Regions from separate parts of the Saccharothrix sp. BKS2 genome, predicted to be linked through region 1. Evidence: riboswitches for the same ligand, from Rfam matches in the RefSeq annotation. Region 1 holds a riboswitch; each other region holds the start of a gene.
The links. Region 1 has a riboswitch for thiamine pyrophosphate ahead of Q5530_RS26270 (thiamine ABC transporter substrate-binding protein). Riboswitches for the same ligand answer to the same signal wherever they lie in the genome.
Positions count from the first base shown of each region.

Region 1 (6,637 bases):
CACGGTGGAGCACCACCTGCGCAACATCTTCACGCGGCTGGACATCCGGTCCCGGGTCGAGCTGGTCAAGTTCCTGGACTGAGGGAGGGCCGGGGCGAGGCGGGCAGGGGCCGGCCGGGTCGGGTTGGGGCAGCGGGGGCGGGCAGGGCAGGGACGGGCGGGGCCGACCCCGCCACACCGGGTCAGCCGATGACCGCGACCCCGTCCGGGTCCACCACCAGGCGGACCCGGTCACCCGGCGCCGGCGGCGCGGCCACCGGCCCCACCGCCTCGAACCCCTCCCCCGCCACGTCCACCAGCAGCCGCACGTGGTCGCGGCGGTGCACGCGCTCCAGCACGGTCGCCTCCACCGGACCGCCCGGGTCGACGCGCAGCGCCGTGGCCCTCAGCCCCACCCGCGCGTCCACCCCCACCAGCTCCCGCGCCGCCTCGGCCGCCAGCACCCGCCCGCACCCCAGGAACCGGGCCGTCTCCACGTCCACCGGCCGCCGCCACACCTCCGCCGGCGCGCCCACCTGCACCACCCGCCCCGCCCGCATCACCGCGACCCGGTCGGCCAGGGTGAACGCCTCGTCGTGGTCGTGCGTCACGACCAGCGCCGTCGCCCCGGTCTCCCGCAGCAGCCGCGCCAGGTCCACCGCCAGCTGCTCGCGCAGCGCCCGGTCCAGCGCGGACAGCGGCTCGTCGAGCAGCAGCAGCTTCGGGCGCGGTGCCAGCGCCCGCGCCAGGGCCACCCGCTGCTGCTCACCGCCGGACAGCTCGGTCACCCGCCTGCGCCCGTAGCCGGCCAGCCCCACCAGCTCCAGCAGGCCGTCGACCCGCTCGTCCCGCTCCGCCCGCCCCACACCCCGCATCCGCAGCCCGAACGCCACGTTGCCCGCCACGTCCCGGTGCGGGAACAGCTGCCCGTCCTGGAACACCAGGCCGAAGCCGCGCCGGTGCACGGGCGTGCCCGCCAGGTCCACGCCGTCCCACGCGACGCGGCCCGCGCCCGGCGGCTCCAGCCCCGCCACCGCCCGCAGCAGCGTCGACTTGCCGCAGCCCGACGGCCCCAGCAGCGCCACCACCTCGCCGTCGGCCACCGCCAGGTCCACCCCCGACACCGCGGTCACCGCGCCGTACCGCACGGCCAGGCCCTCGACGCGCAACGCCACTAGAACTCCCCGCCGCTCGGCACGCGCAACCGCTCGATCGCGAGCACGGCCACCGTGGTCACCACCATCAGCAGCGCGCACGCCGCGTACGCCATCTGGCTGTTCAGCTCGCCCGGCCGCGACATCAGCCGGGCGATCACCACCGGCAGCGTCGGCGCCTCCGGCCGGGCCAGGAAGCTCGTCGCGCCGAACTCGCCCAGCGCCACCACGAACCCGAACCCGGCCGCCGCCACCAGCGACCGCGACGCCAGCGGCAGGTCCACCTCGCGCCACACCCGCCACGGGCCCGCGCCCAGCGTCGCCGCCGCCTGCCGCAGCCGCTCGTCCACGGCCCGCAGCACCGGCAGCACGACCCGCACCACCAGCGGCGTCACCACCAGCGCCTGGGCCAGCGGCACCAGCAGCGGCGAGGTGCGGAAGTCGCCCGGCAGCGCGTCCATGGTGACCAGGTAGCCGAAGCCGACCGTCACCGCGGACACGCCCAGCGGCAGCATCAGCGCCGTGTCCAGGGCCTCGGCGAACCACGAGCCGCGCCGGCGCAGCCCCACCAGCACCACCGCGGACACCACGCCCACCAGCAGCGCGATCAGCGTCGCGTCGGTGGCCGCGCGCAGCGAGTTCAGCGCCGCGTCCAGGCCGGTCACCGCGAGCGTGCCGCGCTCGCCCGTGCCGGCCAGCGCCGCGTACCCGGCCAGGCTCCAGCCGTCCCGGGTGGCCAGCGACCGCACCACCAGCCCGACCACCGGCGTGAGCAGGGCGGCGACCACCAGCCAGGCGGCGGCCACCACCCAGCGCTCGCCGCCCGTCGGCCGGCGCGGCGGCTCCACCCGCAGCGGCAGGCCCCGCTCCCGCCGGCGCCGCGCGGCCCCGCCCAGCACCAGCACCGCGATCACCGCGGCGAACTGGAGCAGCGACAGCGCCGCCGCGCCCGGCAGGTCGAACAGCTCCACCGTGCGCAGGTAGATCTCGGTCTCCAGGGTGCGGTGGCGGGCGCCGCCGAGCACCAGCACCACGCCGAAGCTGGTGGCGCAGAACAGGAACACCACCGACGCGGCCGACCCGATCGCGGGCGCCAGCGCGGGCAGCGCGGCCGAGGCGAACGCGCGCGGGCGCGACGCGCCCAGGGCGCGGGCCGCGTCCTCCGCCCGCCGGTCGACCCGCGCCCACAGGCCACCGACGGTGCGGGCGACCACGGCCACGTTGAAGAACGCGTTGGCCAGCACGATCGGCAGCACCCCGCCGTCGGGCCACAGCGCCCGGAACGCCAGGCCCACCACCACGGTCGGCAGCACGAACGGCACCATCACCGCCGCCCGCACCACCCCCGCACCACGCACCCGGCAGCGGGCCAGCACGAACGCCACCGGCATCCCGGCGACCAGGGCCAGCACCGTCGCGGCGGCGGCCTGGCCCACGGTGAAGCCGACCAGCTCCCAGGTCCGGGCGTCGGACAGGACCGGCAGCACCCCGCCCCCGCCCAGCCCCAGCCCGACGATCGCGGCCACCGGCCAGGCGAAGAACACGCCCAGGAACGCCAGCGGCAGCAGGGCCGCGAGCACCCACCCGACCCCCGGGCGCGGTCGGAACCGGCGAACCGGGCCGGGAGCGGTCGGACCGGGGACAGTCGGGCCGGGAGCGGTCGGGCCCGAACCGGCCGGCGAGCCGGGACCGGTCGACGGGCCGGTCAGCCCTGCACCAGCGCGCGCCACTCGGACACCCAGCGCTCGCGGTTCGCGTCGACGTCGGCGGCGGGCAGCGACCGGGACGAGGTCGGCAGCGGCGCGGCCTTCGCCCACGACTCGGGCAGCGCCACGCCCTCCCGCGACGGGTACACGTACATCTGGCCGGGCACGTCGGCCTGGAACCGCTCGGACAGCAGGAAGTCCACGACCCGCTCGGCGTCCTCGGGGTTCTTCGCGCCGTCGAGCACGCCCGCGTACTCGACCTGGCGGTAGCAGGTGTCCAGCAGGGCCTTGGTGCGCGGCGTGCCGTCGTCGCCGATCTCCGCGGACGGCGAGGACGCGTAGGACACCACGATCGGCCGCGGCCCCTTGCCGCTGGAGCCGGAGAAGTCCTGGGTGTACGCCTCCTCCCAGCCGCTGACGACCTTCACGCCGTTGCCGGCGAGCTGCCCCCAGTAGTTCCGCCAGTTCGGCTCCCCGAAGGTGGCGATGGTGCCCAGCAGGAACGCCAGGCCCGGCGACGAGGTGGCGGGGTCCTCCACCACCAGCATGTCCCGGTACTTCGGGTCGGCCAGGTCGGCGAGCGCGGTCGGCACGCCCACTTCCTCGAGCGCGGCCACGTCGACGTTGAGGCACACGTCCCCGACGTCCACGGCGTGCAGCCGGTTCGCCGGTTCGAGGGCGTAGCGCTGGGCCCCGTGCCGCGCCTCGGGGCTCGCGTACTCGGCGAACACGCCCTCCTTGAGCGCCCGGGAGGCGAACGTGGAGTCCACGCCGAAGGCGACGTCGCCGATGGGGTTGTCCTTGGTCAGGACCAGCTTGTTGGTGACCTCGCCCGCGTCGCCGCCGGCGAGGGGCTTGATCGTGATCCCGCTCTCGGCCTTGAACGCGTCCAGGACCTCCGGGGACACCGCGAACGAGTCGTGGGTCACCAGCGTGACCACCCGCTCCCCCGGCGCCGGCTCGTTCGACGCCGCCACCGAGCAACCGGTGAGCAGCGCGAACGCGGTCGCGGTGGACAGCACGCGTCGGAGCATGATCTCTCCCTACACCGGCATGACCCGGATCAGGTGTGGACGGTCGAAGGCCGGCGCGCCTTCCTCTCAGCCCGGCGCATCACCGGACTCCCGTGGTAGGCGGGCAGTTTAACCGGCAGGATCGGGGGATGCCCAAAGCCGAGTTGCTGACCGACGACCAGGTGGACGCCGCGCTGGTGTCCCTGCCCGAGTGGCGCGCCCGGGGGGCCGCGCTGGTGCGCACCGCGGAGCTGCCGAGCTTCGCCGTGGCGGTGGAGGCGGTGAACCGGGTCGCGGAGATCGCGGAGCGCGACGACCACCACCCCGACATCGACATCCGGTGGCGCACCCTGACCTTCCGCTGCTCGACGCACGTCAGCGGCGGGATCACCGCGCTGGACGCGTCACTGGCGCAGGAGATCGACGCGGTCCTCGACGCGCTCGCGTGACCGCAGCGCCACCGCGACGGTGACCAGGGTGAGCAGGCCCACCGCCGGGTAGACCCAGCCCAGCGCGGCCAGGTGCCAGGGGCGGGGGATGATCCAGATCGACTCCTGGGCCATGAGCAGCACCGAGATCAGGTAGCTGCCGATCGCCGCGAGCCACGCCACCGCGGTCACCTTCGCGAGCCGGTGGGTCGTGCCGTAGACCAGCCAGAGGACGGCCGGCACGGCCCACACCCAGTGGTGGCTCCACGAGATCGGGGACACCAGCAGGCCCAGGAACTGCACGGCGACGATCATCGCCAGCGCGTCCCGCGCCCCGACCGCGGCGTGCAGGGCGAACCCGGCGAGGACGGCGGCCACCACCGCGCCGGCCAGGAACACCGGCCCGGTCTGCACGTCGTGGCCCAGGGTCCGGCTCAGCGCGCCGCGCAGCGACTGGTTGATCGCGGAGCCGACGGGCCCGACGCGCTCCGCGTCGCCGAGCAGGTGGAACCAGTACTGCCGGGACAGCGACGGCGACACCGCCCAGCCGATCCCGACGGTCGCGGCGAACGCGACGACCGACCACACCGCCGCCCGGTACTGGCGGGTGACGAGGAAGTAGAGGCCGGAGATCGCGGGGGTGAGCTTCAGGCCGGCCGCGACGCCGACCCCGGCGCCCTGCGCCCGGGACCGCGCGGAGACCAGCGTGCCCAGCAGCAGGGCGGCCAGCACCAGGTTGATCTGGCCGTAGTTCAGCGTGGTGCGGACGGGTTCGACCCAGATGAACAGGGCGGTCCACAGCAGGGCCCGGCGCGGGTCGCGGCTGCCGACCAGCTCCAGGGACTTCCGGGTGAGGAACCACAGGCAGGCGAGGCTGACCAGCTGCCAGAACCAGCGCGCCACGCCCCACGGCACCCACGAGAGCGGCACGAAGACCAGCGCGGAGAACGGCGGGTAGGTGAAGGGGAGGGCGAACTGGTCGGAGAACTCCTCCAGCCGCCAGTCGTAGAGTTGACCGGTGAACAGCTCCGGGGAGGCGTTCCGGTAGACCATCAGGTCCACCATGGTCATCTTCGTCTGGAAGGCGACCATCGCCAGGTGTCCGAGCAGCGACAGGCCGAACAGCCACGGCGCGACGGCGAGGACACGCCCCTCCAGGGACCGCAGTACCACGCCTACCTCCACGTTCGTGTGAATTGCACGACTACCGGGCCACGAAACCGGGTACTCGGACGTCAAGACGAGTGGGAGATCAACGCAAGGGGATATCGCATGACCGCCGACATCGTCGTGTTCACCGTCTCGGCCCTGGCCATGCTGGCGACCGCGGGTGGCGTCTTCGCCATGGCCCGCCACAGCCGCAACCAGGTGCGCTGACAGCACGCAGACAGTACCTCGGGGCGGCGCACCAGGTGCGCCGCCCCGAGGTCGTCTCCGGGGTGGGTTCGGGTGCCGGAGGGCTTGGCGTGCGGGGGTCGGCCGGGTTCGGCAGGGGTGCCGCAAACGCTTGCGGGCAGGTGGGTGGGACGCCAGGGAGAGGTTCCGGGCCCAGCGGCCCTGACGTGCTCGTGGGCCGCCTGCCGGGCGCCGGGGATTCTACGACCGCACGGTCAAGCCGGTTCGCGGTTGGTCTGAGACCCCTCCCCGGAGCGGGTCACACGTTGAACCGGAACTCCACCACGTCGCCGTCCGCCATGACGTAGTCCTTGCCCTCCATGCGGACCTTGCCCGCCGACCGCGCCGCGGCCATCGAGCCCGCCCCCACCAGGTCGGCGAAGGACACCACCTCGGCCTTGATGAACCCGCGCTCGAAGTCCGTGTGGATCACGCCCGCCGCCTGCGGCGCGGTGGCCCCCTTGGGGATCGTCCACGCCCGCGACTCCTTGGGCCCCGCGGTCAGGTAGGTCTGCAACCCCAGCGTGTGGAACCCGGCCCGCGCCAGCGCGTGCAGGCCCGGCTCGTGCTGGCCGATGGACTCCAGCAGCTCCCGGGCGGACTCGTCGTCCAGCTCCAGCAGCTCCGCCTCGACCTTGGCGTCGAGGAACACCGCGTCCGCCGGGGCCACCAGCTCGCGCAGCTCCTTGAGCTTCGCCTCGTCGGTGAGCACGCCCTCGTCGGCGTTGAACACGTACAGGAACGGCTTGGTGGTGAGCAGGCTCAGCTCGCGCAGCAGCGGACCGTCCACCTCGGACCGCGCGGAGAACAGCGTGCGACCCGAGTCCAGCACCTCGCGCGCCTGCTTCGCGGCCTCCAGCGCCGGCCGCCGGTCCTTGACCGTGCGCGCTTCCTTCTCCAGCCGCGGGATGGCCTTCTCCAGGGTCTGGAGGTCCGCGAGGATCAGCTCGGTGTTGATCGTC
Region 1 is NZ_JAUQOL010000012.1:321,242-327,878, reverse strand. Features, by position in the region: gene Q5530_RS26285 (LuxR C-terminal-related transcriptional regulator) at 1-82, shown strand, start outside; gene Q5530_RS26280 (ABC transporter ATP-binding protein) at 183-1,154, opposite strand; gene Q5530_RS26275 (ABC transporter permease) at 1,154-2,713, opposite strand; gene Q5530_RS26270 (thiamine ABC transporter substrate-binding protein) at 2,839-3,873, opposite strand; TPP riboswitch at 3,863-3,977, opposite strand; gene Q5530_RS26265 (4a-hydroxytetrahydrobiopterin dehydratase) at 4,002-4,301, shown strand; gene Q5530_RS26260 (mannosyltransferase) at 4,257-5,453, opposite strand; gene ychF (redox-regulated ATPase YchF) at 5,935-6,637, opposite strand, start outside.

Region 2 (6,637 bases), on a different contig from region 1:
TCGGGCGTCGGGGTCGCCAGCCACGCGCGCCCGTCCTGCGGGTCCGGCTCGCGCCGCACGTACCCCGCCTCCACCAGCGACGCCACGATGCGCGACAGCGTGGGCGGCGCGACGCCCTCCTTCGCGGCGAGGTCACCCAGCCGCATGGGCCCGCAGCGCGCCAGCGTCGCCAACGCGGACACCGCGCCGGGCCCCAGACCGGGGGAACCGGTGCGGCGCAGCAGCCTGGAGAGCCTGCCGATCGCGAGGTACAGCCGGGCGGTGGCGTCCTCGACCTGGTCGGCGGTCACGGGACAGTCCTCCTCGGGCAGGCGGCGATGGAAGCACCCATCATGCCGTGCCGGGCAATCACCCCTGTGCAGCACTCTCCGGGGCGACAGGCCCCGTGGCGGCGCCCTCCGGGGCAGCACCCTCCGGGGCGGGGCTCGACGCGTGGGCCCAGAAGCGCTTGGGGATGCGCCCCGCCAACCGCGCCAGCCGGCCCGCCTCCACGCCCGCCCGCATCGCCGCCGCCATCCGCTCCGGGTCCTGCGCCCTGGTCACCGCGGTCGCCAGCAGCACCGCCGCGCAGCCCAGCTCCATGGCCAGCGCCGCGTCCGACGCCGTGCCCACGCCCGCGTCCAGGATCACCGGCACCGACGCGCGGGCCACGATCAGCTCGACGTTGTGCGGGTTGCGGATGCCCAGGCCCGTGCCGATCGGCGAGCCCAGCGGCATCACCGCGGCGCAGCCCACCTGCTCCAGCCGCCGCGCCAGCACCGGGTCGTCGTTGGTGTAGGGCAGCACCGTGAAACCGTCGTCCACCAGCCGCTCGGCCGCGTCCAGCAGCTCCACCGGGTCGGGCAGCAGCGTCTGGTCGTCCGCGACGACCTCCAGCTTCACCCAGTCGGTGCCCAGCGCCTCCCGCGCCAGCCGCGCGGTCAGCACCGCCTCGGCCGCGGTGCGGCAGCCCGCGGTGTTGGGCAGCGCCTCGACGCCCAGCCGCGACAGCAGCTCCAGCACCCCGCCGCCGCCGGAGGGGTCCAGGCGCCGCATGGCCACCGTGGTCAGCTCCGTGCCGGAGGCCACCAGGGCGCGTTCCAGCACCGCCAGGTTCGCCGCGCCGCCGGTGCCCATCACCAGGCGCGAGCCGAACTCCCGTCCCGAGATCACCAAGGGGTCGTCCACGTTCAGCCTCCCTGCACCGCGGTCAGCACCTCCACCACGGCGCCCTCGGGCACCGCGGTCGTCCCCCACGCCGCGCGCGGCACGACCTCGCCGTCCACCGCGACCGCCACCCCGCTCGCCGGGGCGTCGAGCAGGGCGGGCACGGCGTCGACGGTCGCCCCGTCGGGCAGCTCGCGCTCCACCCCGTTGACCTTCGCCTTCACGATCCGGTTCCTCCCTCGCGGAGCAGGGCGACCACGCGCCGCGCCGTCACCGGCGCGAGCAGCAGGCCGTTGCGGTGGTGCCCGGTGGCGGCCAGCACGCCGGGTTCCAGCCAGCGGATCACGGGCGCGTTGTCGGGGCTGCCCGCGCGGAACCCGGCGGCCACCTCGACCAGCGCGTACTCGGCGATGCCCGGCCACACCACCTCGGCGTCGCGCAGCAGGTCGCGCACCCCGCCGACGGTCACGTCCCCGTCGAAGCCCGCCTCGTACTGGGTGGCGCCGAGCACGAACCCGTCGGGGCGCGGCACCAGGTAGACGGGGCGGCCGGAGACGTGCGCGCGGACGGTGTGCCGGGGCGGCGGCAGCGCCCCCGGCCGGGCCGCCAGCCGCAGGATCTCCCCCTTGACCGGGCGGATCACCGCGCGCAGCGCCGGGTGCAGGTCGCGGCTCCAGGCGCCGGCCGCGATGACCGTCACGTCCGCCTCGCCCGGTGTCGGGGGGAAGACCACGCCTTCGCGCTCGCACGCCCCGCGCAGCGCGCGCAGCAGGGCCCGGTTGTCCACGGCCACGTCCCCCGGCACGGACAGTCCACTCCGGACCGGACCCAGCCCCGGTTCCAGCGCCCGCAGCTCGCGGCCGGTCAGCCGCAGCACCGATCGGCCCCTCGTCGCCAGGTGGTCGCACAACCGGTCCAGCACCTCGGCGTCCGCGCGGTCCACCGCCACCGCCAGCGTGCCCAGCGGCGTCAGCTCCACGCCCAGGTCGCGGGCGAAGGCCGGCCACAGCCCCAGCGACTCCACGCCGAGGTCCAGCACCTCCTCGTCGCCCGGCCACGCCTCGGTGACCGGCGCGAGCATCCCGCCCGCCACCCGCGAACCACCGTGCGGCGACCCGTGGTCGACGACCTCGACCCGGAACCCGTCGCGCGCCGCGCACCACGCGGCGGACAGCCCGATCACCCCGCCACCCAGGACGGTCACCCGCGTTGTCAAAGGCACTTCGCGCTCCCTGCGCCGGCATGACCCGGATCAGGTTCGACGGTCGGAGCGCGCCACGCTCCCTCTCAGCCCGGTGTGTCCCGGGCTCCCGTGCGGACCACCTCCACCGTAGCGCACCGGGCGCCGCGGCCGTTACGGTGCGGCCGTGCCAGGACTCGACGCGACGCGGATCAGGCGGCGGCTCGCCGACGCGCGGCTCTACCTCTGCACGCCGGACCGCCCCGACCTCGCGGACTTCGCCGACGCCGCGCTCGCGGGCGGGGTCGACGTCGTCCAACTGCGCGACAAGGGCCTGGAGGCGCGGCGGGAGATCGCGGCGCTGGAGGTGCTGGCCGAGGCGTGCGCGCGGCACGGCGCGCTGCTGGCGGTCAACGACCGGGCCGACGTGGCGCTGGCCGTGGACGCCGACGTCCTGCACCTGGGCCAGGACGACCTGCCGGTGCCCCTGGCCCGCCGGGTCGTCGGCGAGGACGTGGTGATCGGCCGGTCGACGCACGACGTGGCGCAGGCGCGGGCGGCGGCGGTCGAGCCGGGCGTGGACTACTTCTGCACCGGGCCGTGCTGGCCGACGCCGACCAAACCGGGGCGGCCCGCGCCGGGTCTGGACCTGGTGCGCGCGACCGCGGGCGCCGGCGACCGGCCGTGGTTCGCCATCGGCGGGATCGACCGGGAGCGGCTGCCCGCGGTGCTGGCCGCGGGCGCGACGCGGGTGGTGGTCGTGCGGGCGATCACCGAGGCCGAGGACCCCCGGGCCGCCGCCTCTTGGTTGAAGTTTCAACTAGAAGGCGTACAGTCGTCCCCGTGATGCCCGTGCTGTACCTGGGCCACGGCGCTCCCCCGCTGGCCGACGACGAACGGTGGACCGGCGAACTCGCCTCGTGGTCCGCGGCGCTGCCGCGCCCGACGTCCGTGCTCGTGGTCTCCGCGCACTGGGAGAACGACCCGCTCACCCTGGGCGCGACCACCACCGTGCCGCTGACCTACGACTTCCGGGGCTTCCCCCGGCGGTACTACGAGGTGACCTACCCCGCGCCCGGCGCGCCGGAGCTGGCGCGGGCGGTGACCGGGCTGCTCGACCGACCCGTCGCGCACGACGAGGCGCGGGGCCTGGACCACGGCGCGTACGTGCCGCTGAGGGAGATGTTCCCGGAGGCGGACGTGCCGGTGCTCCAGGTGTCCCTGCCGAGCCTGGACCCCCGCGAGCTGTTCGAGGTGGGCGGGCGGCTGGCGCCGCTGCGCGAGCAGGGCGTGCTGATCGTCGGCAGCGGGTTCCTGACGCACAACCTGAGCTGCGTGGACATGTCGGTCGGGCCGGACTACCGGCCGCCGTCGTGGTCGGCCGAGTTCGACGACTGGGCCGGGCGGGCGCTGGCGGCCGGCGACGTGGACGCGCTGCTGGACTTCCGGCGCAAGGCGCCCGCCGCCCTCCTCGCGCACCCGCGCACCGAGCACCTCGCGCCGCTGTTCGTGTCGCTGGGCGCGAGCGGCGCGTCGGAGGCCACCACGGCGGTCGAGGGCTTCTGGTACGGGCTGTCCAAGCGGTCGGTGCAGTTCTCCTGACCCCGGCGCCGGTGCCGCGCCTCGGGAACGCCGACCCCCGGCGCCGGCCCTCGGGAACGCCGGCCCTCGGGAACGCCGACCCCCGGTGCCGCCCCGCCGACGCCGAACGCCCCCGACCTCCCGCCGCCACCCCTGCGACGCCGAACACCCCCGGCCGCGGGAGAGCGGCGACCGGGGGTGTTCGTCCGAGCGGTGCCCGGCGGTCGTGGAGCTCCGCCGGGAGTGGCCGTCAGCCTCGGGTGAGGCTCAGGCCGTAGGCGCTGAGGATCTCGGCGACCGGCTGGAAGTAGGTCGTGCCACCGGAGGAGCAGTTGCCCGAACCACCGGAGGTCACGCCCTGGGCCTGGCTGTAGCCGGAGCCCGCCACCCACGAGCCGCCCGAGTCACCGGGCTCCGCGCAGGCGTTGGTGCGGGTCAGGCCGGACACCGTGCCCTGCGGGTAGTTCACCGTCGAGTTGCGGGCCTGGACGGTGCCGCAGCGCCAGCCGGTGGTCGAGCCGGAGCGGCAGATCGCCGCGCCGACCGCGGCCACGGTCGAGCCGGTGACGGTGACGTTGGAGCCGTTGTAGCGGTTCACCCACGGACGCGAGGTCCAGTTGGAGTTCGTGCGCACCCAGGCGTAGTCGTTGCCCGGGAACGACGAACCCGCGAACGTGCCCTGCGCGACGCGGTTGAAGCCGGTCGTCGCGTTGCCCGACCGGCCGCAGTGGCCCGCCGTCACGAACCCGCCGGTGACCGCGAAGCCCACCGAGCACCGGCCGCCGCCGATGTAGTAGGCGTCGCCGCCGCGGGTGTCGTACAGGGTCGTCGGGGACTCGGAGACCTCGACCACCCGCACCGACGGGCTGACGGACTTGGCCGTGGCCAGGAACGCCTCGGCCGCCGCGTCGCGCTGGGTGCGGTTGATCTCGACGACGACCGAGTTGGTCTGCTCGTCGACCCGCCAGCCGGTGATGGACTTCGGCGCGGAGGCCAGACCGTCGAGCGACGCCTTGGCGCCGGTCAACTGCTGGTGCGAGAAGGCCACGCGCTTGACGTCGGCGCCCGCGGCGCGGGCCGCGTCCACCTTGGCCGCGTCGGTCACCGCGACGACCAGCTTGCCCGCCGGGTTGATCCACGAGCCCGCGTAGGCGCTGCCCGCCGCGGACTTCGCGGCCGACTCCGCCTCACTCGCACGGGTGTCACTCGCCAAACGGGCGGTCACCTGCTCGGCCGACAGGCCGAGGTCACGCTGCGCTGCCTGGAGCAACTCGGCGGGGTAGCTCTCCGTATCGGAAGGGCTTTCCGCATAGGGCACAACCGGCGCCGCGATGGCCGGTACGCTTAGGGCCGTAGCCGAGCCGACGGCAAGCAGGGTGGCCGTGGCAAGGCGGACCGCACTCGTGCGGTTCATTAGGCGTCTCCCTCATCTTCGGGTGCAGGGAACCCGAGAGCCTGGTTGCAGGGACCGCTCTCGGGGGCTCTAGGGGGACGGGTGGTGGGGCGGCGGCAGGGGTCGCCCCACCCCTCCACTTCTCTTCCCGGTCACTTCGCCCGTTCCGCTTGTCCTCCCGGCCGTGTCGCCGGGGTCCGGAACCAGGCCCTCGAACGTGACGCGCGGGGTCCAGCTGTGCCGCACGACCCCTCCTTCCCGGTCGCTACCGACCAGTACTCGCCCGTTCGAGCGACGTTATGACCCTGTTACCTATTACGGTTCAGGCCATCCGAGGGGGAAGTGTGTCACAGACCACGCCAATGCAACTGCGCTGTGTAGCGTTTGACAGTTAACTCTCACTCAAGGTAGTTATTCGATCACCGATTCGGGCGGATTTGCCAGAAGTAAAGGATTCGGTGATCGCATGCCCGTACGCGTGAAAGCTATTGCTCCAAGCGGGTGAGACCGGAGGAGTTCCCGTAACGCCCGGCTGAGGCCCGGACCGGCGTCGGGGTGAGGATCGTGGCATGGAACTCGTGACGCTCGCCGACATCCGCGCCGCGGCCGCCCTCATCGCCCCCGCCGTGGTCCGCACCCCGCTGCTGCGGTTCGACGACGGGCTGTGGCTCAAACCGGAGAGCCTCCAGCCCGTGGGCGCGTTCAAGCTCCGCGGCGCCTACCACGCGCTGGCGCGGCTGCCGGAGGACGTGCGGGCGCGCGGGGTCGTGGCCTACTCCAGCGGCAACCACGCTCAGGCCGTGGCGTACGCGGCGAAGCTGTTCGGGGTGCCCGCGACGATCGTGGTGCCCGACACCGCGCCGCGGGTCAAGGTGGAGGCGACCCGGTCGCACGGCGCCCGCGTGGTGGAGGTGCCGGTGGTCGAGCGCGAGACCCGGGCGCACGAGCTGGCGGCCTCGCTGGGCGCGACCCTCGTGCCGCCGTTCGACCACCCCGACGTGATCGCCGGGCAGGGCACCATCGGCCTGGAGCTGGTCGCCGACCTGCCGGAGGTGGCCACCGTCCTGGTCCCGGTCAGCGGCGGCGGCCTGATCTCGGGCGTCGCCGCGGCCGTGAAGGCCCTCAGCCCGGCCACCCGCGTGGTCGGCGTGGAACCCGAGCTCGCCGGCGACACCGCGGCGTCGTTCCGCGCCGGGGAGCTGGTCCGCTGGCCGGCCGCCGACCGGGTCCGCACCGCCGCCGACGGCCTGCGGGCCGAGCCCTCGCCGCTGACCTTCGCCCACGTCCTGGCCCACGTGGACGACGTGGTCACCGTCCCCGAGGACGCCATCGCCGCC
Region 2 is NZ_JAUQOL010000025.1:79,250-85,886, reverse strand. Features, by position in the region: gene Q5530_RS35955 (MarR family winged helix-turn-helix transcriptional regulator) at 1-290, opposite strand, end outside; gene Q5530_RS35950 (thiazole synthase) at 349-1,167, opposite strand; gene thiS (sulfur carrier protein ThiS) at 1,170-1,370, opposite strand; gene thiO (glycine oxidase ThiO) at 1,367-2,368, opposite strand; TPP riboswitch at 2,359-2,470, opposite strand; gene thiE (thiamine phosphate synthase) at 2,514-3,173, shown strand; gene Q5530_RS35930 (dioxygenase) at 3,173-3,928, shown strand; gene Q5530_RS35925 (S1 family peptidase) at 4,158-5,177, opposite strand; gene Q5530_RS35920 (threonine/serine dehydratase) at 5,870-6,637, shown strand, end outside.
Region 2: it holds a riboswitch for thiamine pyrophosphate, as region 1 does, so the genes downstream of both, thiO (glycine oxidase ThiO) here and Q5530_RS26270 (thiamine ABC transporter substrate-binding protein) in region 1, are expected to answer to the same signal.

Region 3 (6,637 bases), on a different contig from region 1:
GTCCCCTCGACCCGGCCCTCCAGCCGCCACAGCGGCGACACCGGCCCGACCCCGCCGCCCAGCGGGTAGGCGGCGGCCACCGACCGCACGATGAAGTCCTTGCCGAACCGCACCGCCTCGGGCACGGACTCGCCGCGCGCCAGCCGGGAGCAGATCGCCGACGCCAGCGTGTCACCGCTGCCGTGGGTGTGCACCACGTCGTAGCGGGGACCGAGGAACTCGGTGAACTCCTCGCCGTCGTAGAGCACGTCCAGGCACTCCGGGTCGTCCCACAGGTGACCGCCCTTGACCAGCACCCACCGCGGGCCCAGGGCGTGCAGCGCCTCGGCGGCCTTGCGCTGGTCGGCGCGGCTGCGCACCTCCAGGCCGGTGATCAGCCGCACCTCGTCGAGGTTCGGCGTGACCAGCGTGGCCCGCGGGAACAGCAGGGTCCGCAGCGCGTCGAGCGCGTCGTCGGCGAGCAGCTGGTGGCCGTGCATCGACGCCGCCACCGGGTCCACCACGAACGGGCCCACGTCGACCCGGTCCAGCACCTCCGCCACGGCCTCGATGATCGCCGCCGACGCCAGCATCCCGGTCTTGGCCGCGTTCACCCCGATGTCGGTGGCGACGGCCTCGATCTGCGCGGCCACCACGTCCGGTGGGATCTCCACGTACCCGGTGACGCCCAGCGAGTTCTGCACGGTCACCGCGGTGACCGCGGTCAGGCCGTGCACGCCGCACGCGAACAGCGCCCGCAGGTCGGCCTGGAGGCCCGCGCCACCGCCGGAGTCGGACCCGGCGATGGTCAGGACCCTCGGCGGCGTGTCCGCCATCGGCGTGTCCGCCATCAGCGCGCCCCCATCAGTCCACCACCGGCAGGTACACCTTGCCGCCCTGGTCGGCGAACTCGTGCGACTTCTCGTCCAGGCCCGCCTCGATCGCCTCCACAGTGGACAGACCGCGCTCCTCGGCGTACCGGCGGACGTCCTGGGTGATCTTCATGGAGCAGAACTTCGGCCCGCACATCGAGCAGAAGTGCGCCGTCTTCGCGGGCGCGGCGGGCAGCGTCTCGTCGTGGAACGAGCGCGCCGTGTCCGGGTCCAGCGACAGGTTGAACTGGTCCTCCCACCGGAACTCGAACCGGGCCTTCGACAGCGCGTCGTCCCAGTCCTGCGCGCCGGGGTGGCCCTTGGCCAGGTCGGCACTGTGGGCGGCGATCTTGTAGGTGATCACGCCGGTCTTCACGTCGTCCCGGTTCGGCAGGCCCAGGTGCTCCTTCGGGGTCACGTAGCACAGCATGGCCGTGCCCAGCCAGCCGATCTGCGCCGCCCCGATCGCCGAGGTGATGTGGTCGTAGGCGGGCGCGATGTCGGTGGCCAGCGGCCCGAGGGTGTAGAACGGCGCCTCGCCGCACCACTCCTCCTCCAGCCGCACGTTCTCCGCGATCTTGTGCATCGGCACGTGGCCGGGGCCCTCGATCATCACCTGCACGTCGCGGGCCCGCGCCACGTGCGTCAGCTCGCCCAGCGTGCGCAGCTCGGCGAACTGGGCCTCGTCGTTGGCGTCCGCGATCGACCCCGGCCGCAGGCCGTCACCCAGCGAGAACGTCACGTCGTAGGCGCGCAGGATGTCGCACAGCTCCTCGAAGTGCGTGTAGAGGAAGCTCTCCCGGTGGTGCGCCAGGCACCAGGCGGCCATGATCGACCCGCCGCGCGAGACGATGCCGGTCACCCGCCTCGCGGTCAGCGGCACGTACCGCAGCAGCACGCCCGCGTGCACGGTCATGTAGTCCACGCCCTGCTCGGCCTGCTCGACGACGGTGTCCCGGTAGACCTCCCACGACAGCTTCGCCGGGTCGCCGTCGACCTTCTCCAGCGCCTGGTAGATCGGCACGGTGCCGACCGGCACCGGCGAGTTGCGCAGGATCCACTCGCGCGTCTCGTGGATCCGCCTGCCGGTGGACAGGTCCATGATCGTGTCCGCGCCCCAGCGCGTCGCCCACACCATCTTCTCCACCTCCTCCTCGATCGAGGAGGTCACCGCGGAGTTGCCGATGTTGGCGTTGATCTTGACCAGGAACTTCTTGCCGATGATCATCGGCTCGGACTCGGGGTGGTTGCGGTTGGCCGGGATGACCGCCCGCCCGCTCGCCACCTCGTCCCGGACGAACTCGGGGCTCATGCTCTCGCGCGTCGCCACGAACCGCATCTCCGGCGTGACGACCCCCGCCTTCGCGTACCCCAGCTGGGTCACCGCCCCGTTCACCGGCTCCCGGCCCGCCACCCACCCCGCGCGCAGCCTCGGCAGTCCACTGTGGACGTCGATGCGCACGGACTCGTCGGTGTAAGGCCCGGAGGTGTCGTAGAGGTCCACGTGCTCACCGTTGGTCAGCCCCACCCTGCGGAAGGGGACCCTGATGCCCTCACCCGCGTCCCGGTGCACCTTGCCCGACCCGGAGACGGGTCCGGTGGTGACGCTGGGTTCGACCGAACGGTCGTCGAGTGCCGTCACGGCATTTCCTCCCTACGCCGGCATTACCCGGTCAGGTTCCGGCGGTCGGCGGCGCCAGGTGTTCGGCCGCCCTCTCAGCCCGCTGTGGCGCGAGCTCCCGCGTGTTGAGTTGTCCGACCGACCATAGCCACGGCCCCGTGCCGGTGCCAAGGTGCGGATGCCAACGACCACCGTTTGCGCGTACCTTTCTCCGCGTGGCTGATCACCAGCCGTTCCCGCCCGGTGCGCGGCGCGTGGCGCGCCCCGCCGCCGTCTCGCCGTGCCCGTCGTGCGGCGACCTGGCGGGTCGCGGCTACCCCGGGTGCCGGTTCTGCGCGGAGCTGGTGGACCAGTACTGGCTGCTCGACTGGCAGGAGCTGCTGGCCGCCGAACAGCTCACCGAGGGCGGCGCGGGCGAGCGGGAACTGGCCGAGCTCGTCCTCGCCGACGAGGTCGGGCGGCACCCGTGGACCTGCACCGACTGGGCGATGACCCTGGTCGCCTGCTCCCAGTGCGGCGAGGAGCTCGGCGCCGGCCCGGTCGACTGCTGGCGCTGCGCCGTGGCCGACGGCCTGCGCTGGTCCTGGGACCACACCGGGTACCCCGGCGCCATGACCGCCGGCGAGCACCTGCTGCGCGTGGCCAGGGCCGCCCTGCGCGCACCGCACCGGCGCCGGGCCGCGGTCGTCCGCGCCTGGCGGCTGCTCCTGCCGTTCCTGCTGGCCGGGGACCTGCCCACGGTCGGGCAGCTGCGGCGCGTCCGGGCCGCGGTCATCGCCGGCGACTACGCCGAGCTGGCGGGCTGCGCCAGCCACGTCGAGCTGGCCTCGTTCCCCGAGCTGCCGTGGCGGCGCCCCGAGCGCCCGACGCGCCCCGACCACCAGCCGAGGCCCGAACCCGACGACACCGCGCCGCGCACCCCGGCGGCGGCGCAACCCGTGCCGGACGAACCGGCCGCGGACCCGGTCTAGGCCGCCCCGGCTCCCCCTCGGCTTCCGATGTCGGTCGTCAGTCCTCGTCGTCGTCCGCGAACGGGTCGTCCGAGGTGGCGGGGTCCCAGGACAGGCCGGGCACGCCCCACCCGTTGGCCTTGAGCATCCGCTTGGACGCCCGCTTGTGCCGACCCACCAGGCGGTCGAGGTAGATGAGCCCGTCCAGGTGGTCGGTCTCGTGCTGGAGGCAGCGCGCGAAGTACCCGGTGCCCTCCACCTCGATCGGCTTGCCGTCGGTGTCGACGCCGGTGACCTTCGCCCACGACGCCCGCCCCGTCGGGTACGACTCGCCCGGCGCGGACAGGCAGCCCTCGAAGTCGTGGTCCGGGTCCGGCATCCCCAGCGGCACCTCGGAGGTCTCCAGCACCGGGTTCACCACCACGCCCCGGAACTGGTTGCCGTCGTCGTCCGGGCAGTCGTAGACGAACAACCGCAGGTCGACCCCGACCTGGTTGGCCGCGAGCCCGACACCGTTCGCCGCCGCCATGGTCTCGTACATGTCCTCGACCAGGGTGCGCAGCGCGTCGTCGAACACCTGGACCGGGCGGGTCGGGTTGTGGAGCACGGGATCTCCGGCGATCCGGATCGGGTGAACTGCCATGACCGGCAGCTTATCGGCGCGCCTCCCCCGTCCCTTCCGTCTCCCTCGTCTCCCCGCCTCGTCGGTGTCGTGCCGGCGTCGCGTCGGCGTCGTGCCGGTGTCGTGCCGGTGTTGTCCGGACGCGCCGACCGATGAACCGACCCCGATCATGATCACGTGATGTAATGGCGTCCACGCACGGGACACGGCTGAGGAGCCAGAGTGGACGCCGCAGAGGCACTGGTGCCGGCGGAGGAGCCGGACGACGGTTTGAACGACCGGGAGCGGGAGATCCTGGCCTTCGAACGCCAGTGGTGGAAGTACGCGGGCGCCAAGGAACAGGCCATCAAAGAGCTGTTCGACATGTCGGCCACCAGGTACTACCAACTGCTCAACGCATTGATCGAGAAGGAAGAGGCGTTGGCCGCGGACCCGATGTTGATCAAGAGACTGCGCCGGTCGCGATCCGGCAGGCAACGCGCCCGCGTGGCGAGCCGGTCGGGTGTCGAGCGCCGATGACGAACCCGGAACAGCCCGCGGGCAGCGCCCAACCCGCCCGCGCCGCGGGCTACGCGCTGCTCGGCCTGGCGGCCATCGCCCTGGTCATCGGCGTGATCAGCCTCTTCGGCGGCTCCGACGACGAGTCCACCGCGGCCCAGCCGCCGCCGTCGAGCGCGACCTCCGACCCGCAGGCCCCCTCCTCCGGCGACCCCACCGGCGGATCGCCCACCGAGTCGTCCGCCGGAACCCCCACCGGGTCGGCCACGGGATCGGCCACCCCCGCGCCCACCACCGGGGCCGACCCCACCGGCGCGCCCGCCACCACGGGCACCCCCGCCGGCCAGGGCCAACCCCAGGGCCAGGCCACCGACACCCCGCCGCCCCCGGTCGTCGCCAAGCCGCCGGTGCGCGTCTACAACAACGGCACCATCAGCGGCCTGGCCGCCCGCGCCTCGGACGACGTGCGCCGGGCCGGCTGGGAGGTCGCCGAGACCGCCAACTACTCGCAGTCCCAGGGCCTCATCCCGACCACCACGGTCTACTACCGCCCCGACACCGACGAGGAAGCCTCCGCCCGCCAACTCGCCCAGGTCCTGAACGCCGAGGTCAAGCCCCGCTTCGACGGCATCGAAGCAGCCCACCCCGGCATCATCATCATCCTCACCAACGACTACCGGGGCTCCTCCGGCAAGGTCTCCTGACCGCGCGAGTCGAACACCCGGACCCCCCGGGTTCACCACTCGGGCTCGCGCGAGTCGTACGTCCAGACCCCGCGAGTCGTACGTCCAAGCCGGGCGAGTCGTACGTCCAGGACCCCCGAGTTCAGCGTTCGGGTCCCCCCTCCCGGGTGACCGTCCTGGGCCGGGCTGATCGAGTCGGTCAGCCCGCCAGGACGACCCAGCCGCCGGGTTCCAGGCGTACTCGTGCACCCGGTGTGCCCGGCGCGTCGAGCCGGGCCCGGCCGGCCAGCACGTCACCGGCCCCCGGCACCCGCACCTCGACCGGGCCGCCGGCGGTGGACATCGCGACCACCACGCGTTCCCCCTCCTCCGCCGAGGCGTAGGCCAGGAACTCGTTCGACACGTCCAGCACCTCGGTCCGCGCCCGGTGCAGCCACGCGTGCCTGCGCCGCAGCCCCAGCAGCTCCTGGTGCAGGTGGAACACCGGCAGCCCCACCGGCGACAGTTCGGCCGGCGAGGCCGGGAACGGCGGCCTGACCTCGTCGTCGCCGCCCGCCCGGTCCTCCTTGACGCCGCGGAAACCGTGCTCGTCGCCCGCGTAGACGGCCGGGGTGCCTCCGGTGGTGGCCAGCACGACGAGCGCGTGCGCCAGGTGCGCGGGGTCGGTCAGGCGGCTGGCGATGCGCGTGACGTCGTGGTTGCCCAGGAACGTGTACGGCACGAAGTGCTCCAGGAACCCGTCGTGCCGGCGCAGGGCGTGCGCCAGTTCGTGGAAGTTGCGGTCGTTGAGCGAACTCCACACCGCTTTCCACAGCTCGTACTGCGTGACCGAGTCGAGGCCGCCCTCGGTGACGAACGCGGTGTAGTCGCCGTGGATGACCTCACCCATCAGGTAGGCGTGGGGATGACGGGCGCGCACACGTTCGGTCACCTGCGCCCAGAACTCCTTCGGCACCGCGTAGGCGGCGTCCAACCGCCACCCCGCCACGCCCCGGTCGAGCCAGTGGATCATCACGTCGGCGACGTGGTCGACCACCGCCGGGCAGGAGTGGTCGAGCGCCACGAGGTGCCGGTGACCCTCGAAATCGTCGTAGTCGGGCTCGGTCCCCGGCGTCCACGCGGCGTCCGTCCACGCGGCGTCCGGGCGCAGCCGGAACCACGACGCGGTGGGCGCCGAAGGCCCCTGCTCCAGCACCGCCCGGAACGCCGCGTGCCCCCGACCGACGTGGTTGAACACGCCGTCGAGCAGGACGCGGACACCGCGGGCCGAAGCGGCGGCGAGCAGCGCGTCGAAATCCCCGTCGTCCCCCAGCCGGGGGTCGATGCGGTAGTGGTCGGTGGTGTCGTAGCCGTGGGTCTCGGACGCGAAGACCGGGCCCAGCGCCAACCCGGACGCGCCCAGCTCCAGCAGG
Region 3 is NZ_JAUQOL010000025.1:86,208-92,844, forward strand. Features, by position in the region: gene thiD (bifunctional hydroxymethylpyrimidine kinase/phosphomethylpyrimidine kinase) at 1-815, opposite strand, end outside; gene thiC (phosphomethylpyrimidine synthase ThiC) at 844-2,493, opposite strand; TPP riboswitch at 2,490-2,604, opposite strand; gene Q5530_RS35970 (hypothetical protein) at 2,688-3,443, shown strand; gene Q5530_RS35975 (peptide deformylase) at 3,481-4,065, opposite strand; gene Q5530_RS35980 (DUF3263 domain-containing protein) at 4,267-4,563, shown strand; gene Q5530_RS35985 (LytR C-terminal domain-containing protein) at 4,560-5,246, shown strand; gene Q5530_RS35990 (alpha-amylase family protein) at 5,425-6,637, opposite strand, start outside.
Region 3: it holds a riboswitch for thiamine pyrophosphate, as region 1 does, so the genes downstream of both, thiC (phosphomethylpyrimidine synthase ThiC) here and Q5530_RS26270 (thiamine ABC transporter substrate-binding protein) in region 1, are expected to answer to the same signal.